Regions from separate parts of the Anaerobacillus sp. ABR4_321 genome, predicted to be linked through region 3. Evidence: predicted binding sites of a transcription regulator. Region 3 holds the regulator's gene; each other region holds the start of a gene.
The links. Region 3 encodes Rex, which represses fermentation and respiration genes when NADH is low (regulators of the CRP and FNR family bind a similar motif). Its sites were predicted from a motif close to TTGTGAAATATTTCACAA; they were not measured.
Positions count from the first base shown of each region.

Region 1 (3,278 bases), 1.0 Mb from region 3:
TGTGGAGCAAATAACGGTGGAAACAGTGAAGGCTCAGGATCAGAAAGTGAAGAAACGAAACTAGTTGTTGGTGCATCAAACGTTCCACACGCTGAAATTCTAGAAAAAGCACAGCCGCTTCTTGAGGAAGAAGGAATTACTCTTGAAATCGAGCGCTTCCAGGATTACATTCTTCCGAACAAAACTCTCGCTAATGGTGAGTTAGATGCGAACTACTTCCAAACAGTGCCTTATATGGAGCTACAAATGGAAGAAAACGATAACTATGATTTCGTAAACGCTGGTGGGATTCATATCGAGCCGATCGGTGTCTATTCACAGGAATATGAAAACCTTGATGCACTTCCTAAAGGTGCAGAAATCATCATGAGTAACTCTGTATCAGACCACGGTCGTATGCTTCAATTGTTAGAAGCGAAAGGTTTGATCAAGATTAAAGAAGGTATCGATCCAACAGATGCACAAGTTGAAGATATCGCTGAAAATCCAAAAGACCTTACCTTTAAAACAAACGTAGAAGCTTCCCTTCTTCCTCAGATCTATAAGCAAGGTGAAGGCGATGCTGTTATGATCAACACGAACTATGCGATCGATGCTGGATTAAATCCACAAGAAGACGCAATAGCACTTGAAGGTTCGGACTCTCCATACGTGAACGTGATCACCGTGAACAAAGGTGATGAAAGTAACGAAGCTGTAAAAACGCTTGTTGAGGTTCTACGCTCAGAAGAAATTCAAACCTTCATTAAAGAAGAATATGATGGAGCAGTCGTACCAGTAAATGAATAAAGCAAAAAAGGTTCTCCTTTGTGGAGAACCTTTTTATTAGTGCTATTTATGAAGAAGGACCGGTTTCATAGCGTCAGTAAGCGTTTTTGCAGAGTGTTGAAGCTGTTCAGTTTCATGAGGAGTGAGATCGAGTTCAATGACTTCTCGAATACCATTTCTATTGACGATTGCTGGAACGCCAATATAGAGATCTTCTAAACCGTATTCACCTTCTAATAGAGTGGATATAGTAAGAATAGAATTTTCGTTACGCAAGATGGCTTTGGTTAATCGAAGTAATCCCATCGCAATACCGAAATGTGTCGCACCTTTACGATTGATGATGTGGTAGGCTGCATCACGCACATCTGCAAACAGGGCATCAAGTTCTGCTTTTCCTTCAGAGGTATCTTTGATTAGTGAAAGAACGGGCCTGCTGCCGATCGTTGTGTGGCTCCACACAGGTAATTCAGTATCTCCGTGTTCACCTAAAATGTATCCATGAACATTTCTAGAATCTACATCAAAGTATTCCCCTAATAAATATCTAAATCTTGCAGTATCAAGAATTGTCCCTGATCCGATAACCCTTTCTTTCGGGAGGCCAGAGAACTTCCAAGTTGCATAGCTTAGGATATCAACTGGATTTGTAGCGACAATAAAAATTCCATCAAAATTGTAAGACATCACGTTCGTCACGATTGTTTTGAAGATTTTGGTGTTTTTATCAATTAAATCTAACCTTGTTTCACCTGGCGCTTGGTTCGCTCCAGCCGCAATGACGACGATATCTGCATCACGACAGTCACTATAATCACCTGCCCAAATTTTCATCTGCGCACCAAAAGGAAGGCCATGATTAAGGTCCCTTGCTTCTCCTTCAGCTTTCTCTTTATTGGCATCGATCAATACGAGCTCATTTGCAACTTCTTGATTAAGTAAAGAAAATGCATAGCTAGTCCCTACGAACCCTGTTCCAATCACAACGACTCGTGTTGTTTTACCTTCAAACATATCATCCACTCCTTTAGCTCTTATAGTTACATAGTAAAGAACTATTCCCTCCATTAATGTGATAATTCTCACACAACCTTTAATTTTTTCTCTTCAAATTTATGGATAGCATTGTGATTGTCTTCTCATACTAACTCTGAATAATTGAAGGAGGAATGTGACGTGACGCAGGAACAACAAAATACAAATTTTGCACAAACAGCATTGCATGATTACAAAGAAGGCCTTGGAGTCTTTACTGAGAAAATGCCCCAAATAGCAAAGAAGTATAATGCATTTACAGAAGCTTGTTTTAGAGAGGGTGCCGTTAGTAAGAAGGAAAAGCAGATGATTGCACTTGGGATCTCGATTTTCTCTCAAGATGAATATTGCATCATTTATCATACGAAAGGGTGCTTAGATCAAGGGTGCACCGAAGAGGAAATCCTCGAGACAGTTGGAGTAACAGCAGCCTTTGGTGGAGGAGCTTCCATGAGTCAAGCTGTAACCCTCGTTCAGGAATGTATTACAGATCTTAATCAAATGAAGCATTAAACTACGAGTTTCTTCCATTATATATATGCACGGTATTGGAATTGCTTCTTAAACGAAGGAAAGATAAGATTTATACTTTTCAATATATTCAAAACATAGAAGAGCAGGTTATTTCCTTTGTAATTGGTGTATATGGCATTTGTAGGCGACTGTATTAAAGTGGTAAATTAAGTGAGTAAATAAATAACCAATTACTGAAAGGATTGATTCATTATTAGCCCCTTGCGGTTAAACCACACACCTGAAATGGAAAAGGCAATGTTCCAGTCTCACGGAGTAGGATACGCAGAATATAGCAGGAATTTTAACAAACGAATGCAAGTAGAGCGCGATCGTGACATGGATCATCGCCAAAGTCTGATGTTGGTAAGTGAATTCGACCGTAAATTGCAAAAATGAATCAGCAATACGCTATAAAAACCAGTCGCTGACTGGTTTTTTATTTTGAAATGAGTACAACATCCGTTGTTTCCCTTATAAGGAAATGATACGCTTAATCTTGGGTGAGATTTGTAGTCTGAATAGGACACATAGATGTTGTTAACTCTAGTTAAGGACGCATTTCTCGTTCCTTGATAATAGTTTGGATTTGTTATAAAATTAGAATGAAAATAGATTGAGAATGACTCAGCACACATTCCTTGACATAAACCTTATAGCTAATACAATAAGGAAGGAAGAAGGAATAGTATAAACGTTATTGGAGGTATTCACAAATGGCAGCATCAACTCTTAAGATTGAAAATCTTCATGTTTCCATTGAAGGAAAAGAGATTATCAAGGGACTAGACCTTGAAATAAATGGTGGCGAAATTCATGCAGTAATGGGGCCGAACGGTACAGGAAAATCTACCCTTGCTTCCGCTATCATGGGACATCCGAAATATGAAATCACTCAAGGTAAAGTATTTCTTGATGATGAAGATGTGCTTGAAATGGAAGTTGATGAGCGTGCGAAAGCG
Region 1 covers NZ_JBSWTK010000001.1:1,438,969-1,442,246, forward strand. The annotation lists gene ACXADT_RS07480 (MetQ/NlpA family ABC transporter substrate-binding protein) at 1-789, shown strand, start outside; gene ACXADT_RS07485 (L-lactate dehydrogenase) at 832-1,782, opposite strand; gene ACXADT_RS07490 (carboxymuconolactone decarboxylase family protein) at 1,945-2,316, shown strand; gene ACXADT_RS07495 (YuzK family famiily protein) at 2,575-2,715, shown strand; gene sufC (Fe-S cluster assembly ATPase SufC) at 3,033-3,278, shown strand, end outside.
Region 1: the regulator Rex is predicted to act here: its motif matches at 1,839-1,856, upstream of ACXADT_RS07485 (L-lactate dehydrogenase).

Region 2 (3,278 bases), 480 kb from region 3:
ATCTTAGAAAACCTTGAATAAGTCCTCGTTTTTCTGTAAAATTGCGAAGAAGATTGTGGAACGATACTAAAATGAGAAGGGGAGATTGTACAAATGGGTAAAGTATACGTGTTCGATCATCCATTGATTCAGCATAAGCTTACATACATTCGAGACGAGAAAACAGGCACTAAGGAATTTCGTGAATTGGTCGATGAAGTTGCTGCTCTGATGGCTTATGAAATTACGAGAGAACTTCCAACTGAGGAAGTCATTGTGAAGACTCCTGTAACTGAAGCGAAATCGAAAGTCCTTTCAGGTAAAAAACTCGGACTTGTTCCGATTCTAAGAGCTGGACTCGGTATGACAGACGGAATCCTTAAGCTTATTCCTGCTGCAAAAGTAGGACACGTTGGACTTTACCGTGACCCTGAAACACTTCAGCCGGTTGAATACTACGTAAAGCTCCCTGCAGACATTGAGGAACGTGAATTCATCGTGATCGACCCGATGCTTGCTACTGGCGGATCCGCTGTTGAAGCGATCAACTCGATCAAGAAGCGCGGTGCACAAAACATCAAGATGATGTGCTTGATCGCAGCTCCAGAAGGTGTTGAACTTCTTCAAGAAGCTCATCCAGATGTAGACATTTTCATCGCTGGTCTCGATGAAAAACTAAACGAAAAAGGATATATTGTTCCTGGACTAGGCGACGCTGGTGATCGTCTTTATGGAACGAAGTAATCGAGAACCTCTCCAACATGGAGAGGTTTTTCTTTTGCTATCAGAAATGTAGTGACTTCCGCTCCAGGATGCTCGCTTTCCGCGGGGCAGAGGGAGCCTCCTCGTCTCTAACGCTCCTGCGGACCCGTCCCGCACATTCCGCAGGAGTCGACCATCCTTCCCCTCCAAATCAATGTCACTAAACTTCACTCAAACCCGGTCCTTTTAAAAGCAAATTAGTGACAGAAGTAAAAAGTAGTTACTTGAACGTTGAAGGAAAGGTTAGCTTCGCTTTATCTTGTTGGGGTCTGTACTATTCACAAACTGAAAAGATTATAAAAATCTTACAAGCTAACCCTCTTCTAATTAGAACGGTTTTTGTTTTAAAAACTGTCCCACTCACATAAAATGTGAAAAAAAAGTGACAATATTGTTCGAGTTTATCCGCTAAATTTTACCTCTTTTCTATATAAGGTTTCGCAGAAGACTTGAAAGCGTTATAATCCTTGTGTATATGGGGATTTTGGGACGCATTTCGATTTGTGAAGTTCATCACACCATTTGCTTGAAACACATTGACATGGTTGGATGCCTATTGTATCCTTACAAAGGGTATAGTGATAAGGTTTTCATCCGCGCAGGAGAGACGATCTCTCCCTAAACTAACCTCAACAGAAAAGGGGCGCTTCATTTGAAGGCGATGGCACTTTACTCAACCATCCTGTCTTACCTTGTCGGATCGATACTCACAGGGATCTTCCTTGGAAAATGGATGGACAGCCTTTTCGACACTTTTCCACTTTTTCTTGTCATCGGACTCCTATTAGGGCTCGGTGGAGGAATATATGGACTAGTTCGTCTTCTACATAAGTTTACAGGGGAAGATTAAATGACAGAATATAAACAACATTTCCGCCGCTACTTACAATACACCCTGTATCTGCTCGCAATCTTCGTTCTAGGTTGGGGAGTTACCTCAAGCAAAGCATTATTCCTCGGGTTAATACTAGGAACCATATTTAGTATTTATAACCTATTCAACATGTTCCGTAAAATAAATCGACTTGGACAAGCTGCTGAAGAAGGGAAGAAAGCAAAATCTCTAGGCTTCTTAACAAGGTTAGCTGTGGCTGGACTAGCTGTTGCAATCGCGACTCGATATCCGGAACTGTTCAACTTGCTAGGTGTGGTAATTGGGTTGATGGTGACCTACATTATCATTCTCATAGATTCAATACTTCAAATACGCTTTAAGTAGGAAGAGAGGTGAAAAGCTGTTGGAACATAATGCACCTACAACTGGCGAAATATTAGGCATTACTTTTAATCTTTCCAATGTACTCATGATCACGATCGCATCCGCTATCGTTTTCATCCTTGCAGTTGTAGCAACTCGCTCACTAGCAATGCGACCAACTGGTTTGCAGAACTTTATCGAGTGGGTGATGGACTTTGTGAAAGGTCTGATCTCAAGCACCATGGACTGGCAAACAGGAGGACGATTCTTGTTTCTTGGGATGACGCTACTCATGTATATCTTCGTCTCAAACATGCTTGGTCTTCCATTCGCCATTTCGTTTAATGACGAACTATGGTGGAAGTCTCCAACTGCAGACCCGACGATCACGCTGACACTAGCAACGATGGTCGTGGTGCTCACACACTATTACGGTGTGAAAATGAAAGGTGCAAAGGAATACGGTAAAGGATTCTTTACCCCAATGAAATTCCTATTTCCTTTCAAGTTAATCGAGGAATTTTCAAACACATTGACGCTTGGTCTTCGTCTTTACGGAAACATATTTGCCGGTGAGATCTTGCTTGGACTCCTAGCTGGACTTGGAGCTGCAGGAATCGGCGGAGCGCTTGGAGCCTTTCTTCCTATGCTCGCATGGCAAGGATTCAGTATCTTTGTCGGTACAATTCAGGCGTTTATCTTTGTAATGCTAACCATGGTTTACATGGCACACAAAGTGGCAGACGACCACTAAAGAACAGTATTAATGAACTTTTCATTATATAAAAAATCTATTTTTATGAATATTAAGGAGGAAATTTAGCATGGGTTTAATCGCAGCTGCAATTGCAGTAGGTCTAGCGGCAGTAGGTGCCGGTATTGGTAACGGTCTTATCGTAGGACGTACAGTAGAGGGAATCGCTCGTCAACCAGAACTTAGAGGTACTCTTCAAACTACAATGTTCATCGGTATCGCACTAGTTGAGGCACTTCCGATCATCGGTGTAGTAATCGCATTTATCGTAATGGGTCAATAATTACTTACGAAACTTTATAGAAAAATCGTAACGTTTCATGATGGCGGAGAAAGTTTCGAAATGAAACCTTCGCCATTCGTTTTGTATGATCTCTGAAGGGAGTGAACACGTTGTTCAACAGTCTAATTCTTGGAGCTGGCACAGGAATTCACGCTGGTGATATCCTTTATCAGCTTTTCGCATTTATCGTGCTTCTTGCTCTATTGAAAAAGTTCGCTTGGGGCCCGTTGATGGGTATCATGAAAGAACGAGAACAGCATATCGCTAATGAAATCGAATCTGCTGAAAAGAACCGTAAAGAA
Region 2 covers NZ_JBSWTK010000001.1:901,698-904,975, forward strand. The annotation lists gene upp (uracil phosphoribosyltransferase) at 94-723, shown strand; gene ACXADT_RS04910 (AtpZ/AtpI family protein) at 1,403-1,591, shown strand; gene ACXADT_RS04915 (ATP synthase subunit I) at 1,592-1,960, shown strand; gene atpB (F0F1 ATP synthase subunit A) at 1,980-2,693, shown strand; gene atpE (F0F1 ATP synthase subunit C) at 2,764-2,976, shown strand; gene atpF (F0F1 ATP synthase subunit B) at 3,087-3,278, shown strand, end outside.
Region 2: the regulator Rex is predicted to act here: its motif matches at 1,243-1,260, upstream of ACXADT_RS04910 (AtpZ/AtpI family protein).

Region 3 (3,278 bases):
TTCCTTTTGCTGCTTCTCAAACTCTTTGAGCTGCTGCTCATAGCGCCGATCTTTCTCTTCTAAATAGAAGCTATAATTTCCTTCGAATCGTTCTGCACGGTTTCTTGAGATCTCATATACCTTGTTCACGATTTTATCGAGAAAATAGCGGTCGTGAGAAACGATGAGGATGGCACCTGTGTAGCCTGTTAAATAACCCTCGAGCCATGTGAGTGTTTGGATATCAAGATGGTTTGTCGGCTCATCCAGAATGAGTAGCTCAGGTTTTGTAAGTAAGAGTTTACCGAGCGCCAGGCGCGTCTTTTGCCCTCCACTTAGACTAGAAATCGGTGTTTTATAATCGAAATCTTTGAAGTTAAGCCCGTGAAGGACCGTACGAATATCCGCTTCGTATTTGTAGCCGCCTTTGTCTTTGAAAGCGACCTGAAGCTGGTCATATTCTTTCATGATACGCTGGTATTCCTGCTCATTTTCATAGATAGATGGGTCACCCATCTTCTCTTCGTACCGTCGAAGTTCTTTTTCCATACGACGAAGTTCTTCAAAGACGCTAAGCATTTCATCCCAGATCGATAGGTTCGATTCGAGGCCCGTGTCCTGAGCCATGTATCCGATCCGTACATCTTTCGGTTTGATGATATCTCCTGAATCATAGGAGAGCTGCCCTGTGATGAGTTTTAGAAGAGTAGACTTTCCGGCACCGTTTCGACCAACGAGTGCCACACGGTCTCTCGATTGTACTTCTAGCTTAATATTAGATAAAATAGGGTCAGCACCAAATGATTTTGATACGCCATTTACTTGTAGTGCGATCATTGTTTCTTCACCTCGAATTTCTCTCTTCTCGTTGTATGTTGAATCGAGCGATTTGCTTGATCTACCATTGGATTACGTTCCTTTAAGTTTATCGTAGTGAGGACAAGGTGGGCAACTACAGGAATGTTCATTAAATGGTAATAAAAATTCTTGTTAAAAAACAGCAAAAAGGATAGAAATGGTGTATAGTCACAAGTAGCAGCATTCCATTTAACCTTCTATCATCTATAGAAGAAAGGGGCAGCCATGAGTTCATTTACTCATTTTAATAAAGAAGGCCGCGCACAGATGGTCGATATTACAGAGAAAACTCCGACTGCTCGTACAGCGGTTGCCAAAACGAGCGTGAAGGTTAGTGAAGAAATTTATACTGGTATCAAAGACGGAAATATGAAGAAAGGCGATGTGCTTCAAGTCGCCCAAATTGCCGGGATTATGGCAGCAAAAAAAACGTCTGATCTCATCCCTATGTGTCATCCGATAGCGCTTTCTGGCGTTGACCTTCATTTCGACTGGGAAGTGAGCGCTTCCTTTTATGAGCTTACGATTGAAGCTCAAGTGAAAACAAAAGGGAGCACCGGAGTAGAAATGGAAGCGCTGACGGCAGCATCAGCGGCAGCATTAACCGTGTACGATATGTGCAAAGCGCTGGATAAAGGCATCGTTATCGGGGAAACCTATCTCCTTACAAAAACAGGGGGGAAAAGCGGGGATTACAAGCGCGAGTAGGACAACCATAGATTGAGCGCGGAGGTCAATGTGGAGGGTGTTTATGGATATTGATCAAACAAAAATTCCGCAAGCGACAGCAAAACGACTGCCGCTCTATTATCGCTATTTAAAAAATCTTAGTGCATCTGGTAAACAGCGGGTAAGTTCTGCTGAATTGAGCGATGCGATAAAGGTAGATTCTGCTACCATACGAAGAGATTTTAGTTATTTCGGTGCTCTTGGTAAAAAAGGGTATGGGTATAACGTTCATTATCTGTTATCTTTCTTTAGTAAGACCCTAGATCAAGATGAAACGACCAGGGTAGCTCTAGTAGGAGTAGGTAACCTTGGGACAGCGTTTCTGCACTACAATTTCATTAAGAATAACAATACGAAGATCGAACTGGCATTTGATGCGGATGCTGCAAAAGTAAACCAAGAAATTGGTGGTATTCCGGTCTACCATATCGATCAGTTTAAAGAACAGGTGAAGAAGAACGACATCTCAGTCGTTATCCTTACAGTACCCGTTCATGCTGCTCAGTCGATTGCAGATCAAATGGACGAGGCTGGAATTAAAGGGATTCTGAACTTTACGCCAGCACGTTTGACCGTACCAGATCATATTCGAGTGCACCATATTGATCTGGCTGTTGAGCTGCAGGCTCTCGTGTATTTTATGAAACATTACCCTGTATAAACTTACAATCTTAAGGAGGTGACACGCATGGGAATGGGTGGCGCAAGTATCGCTCTAGTTGCAGTTGTTGCTTTGATCATTTTTGGACCTAAGAAACTACCTGAGCTTGGTAAAGCAGCAGGTAACACACTTCGTGAGTTCAAGAACGCAACAAAAGGTCTAGCAGATGACGACGATGATACGAACGATAAGAAAAAAAACGAACAGTAATCGGTTAGGACGGATAGGGAATGGATGAACAAAAACAATCCATCTATGATCACATAGAAGAATTAAGAAAACGAATCATCATCACAGTCGTCGTCTTAATTCTCTCCTTTATTGCGGGACTATTCATCGCAAAGCCGGTCATCGTCTTTCTCCAGAATGCTCCTGAAGCACAGGGTATTCCGATGAACGCTTTTACATTAACAGACCCGTTAAAGGTTTATTTCAGCTTTGCGTTCCTGGTTGCTTTCATTATGACATCGCCCATCGCTCTCTATCAGCTATGGGCTTTTGTTTCGCCAGGACTTTATGATAATGAACGGAAAGTAACGTTATCGTATATCCCAGCAGTCTTTCTCCTCTTTCTTGGAGGAGTTTCATTTTCATATTTCGTCCTGTTTCCTTTTGTCATCGACTTTGTCGGGAATTTGGCAGAAAGCCTCAACATTCAGGAAATGTACGGCGCAAATCAATACTTCACTTTCTTGTTTCAGTTAACATTACCATTTGGCTTTGTGTTTCAGCTGCCTGTGATCGTTCTTTTCTTTACAAGACTCGGAATTTTAAATCCTGCCATGCTTGTACAGATTAGGAGATACGCGTATTTTGGACTCCTCGTCATAGCGGGTATGATCACACCGCCTGAAATTATTTCACACCTCATGGTTTCGGTACCATTGTTTTTACTATATGAATTCAGCATTCTTGTGTCTCGCTATGGTTATAGAAAGAGACTACAAGCAGAGGCGAAGCGTCAATTGGAAGAGCAGGATTCGGAACAGGAAGCATAACAAAAGCGATAGGATAGCCCTATCGCTTTTTGTTTTGATCTTTTTTCTTCAGT
Region 3 covers NZ_JBSWTK010000001.1:424,580-427,857, reverse strand. The annotation lists gene ACXADT_RS02275 (ABC-F family ATP-binding cassette domain-containing protein) at 1-816, opposite strand, end outside; gene moaC (cyclic pyranopterin monophosphate synthase MoaC) at 1,063-1,545, shown strand; gene ACXADT_RS02265 (redox-sensing transcriptional repressor Rex) at 1,589-2,227, shown strand; gene ACXADT_RS02260 (twin-arginine translocase TatA/TatE family subunit) at 2,255-2,437, shown strand; gene tatC (twin-arginine translocase subunit TatC) at 2,458-3,225, shown strand; gene ACXADT_RS02250 (YdiK family protein) at 3,245-3,278, opposite strand, start outside.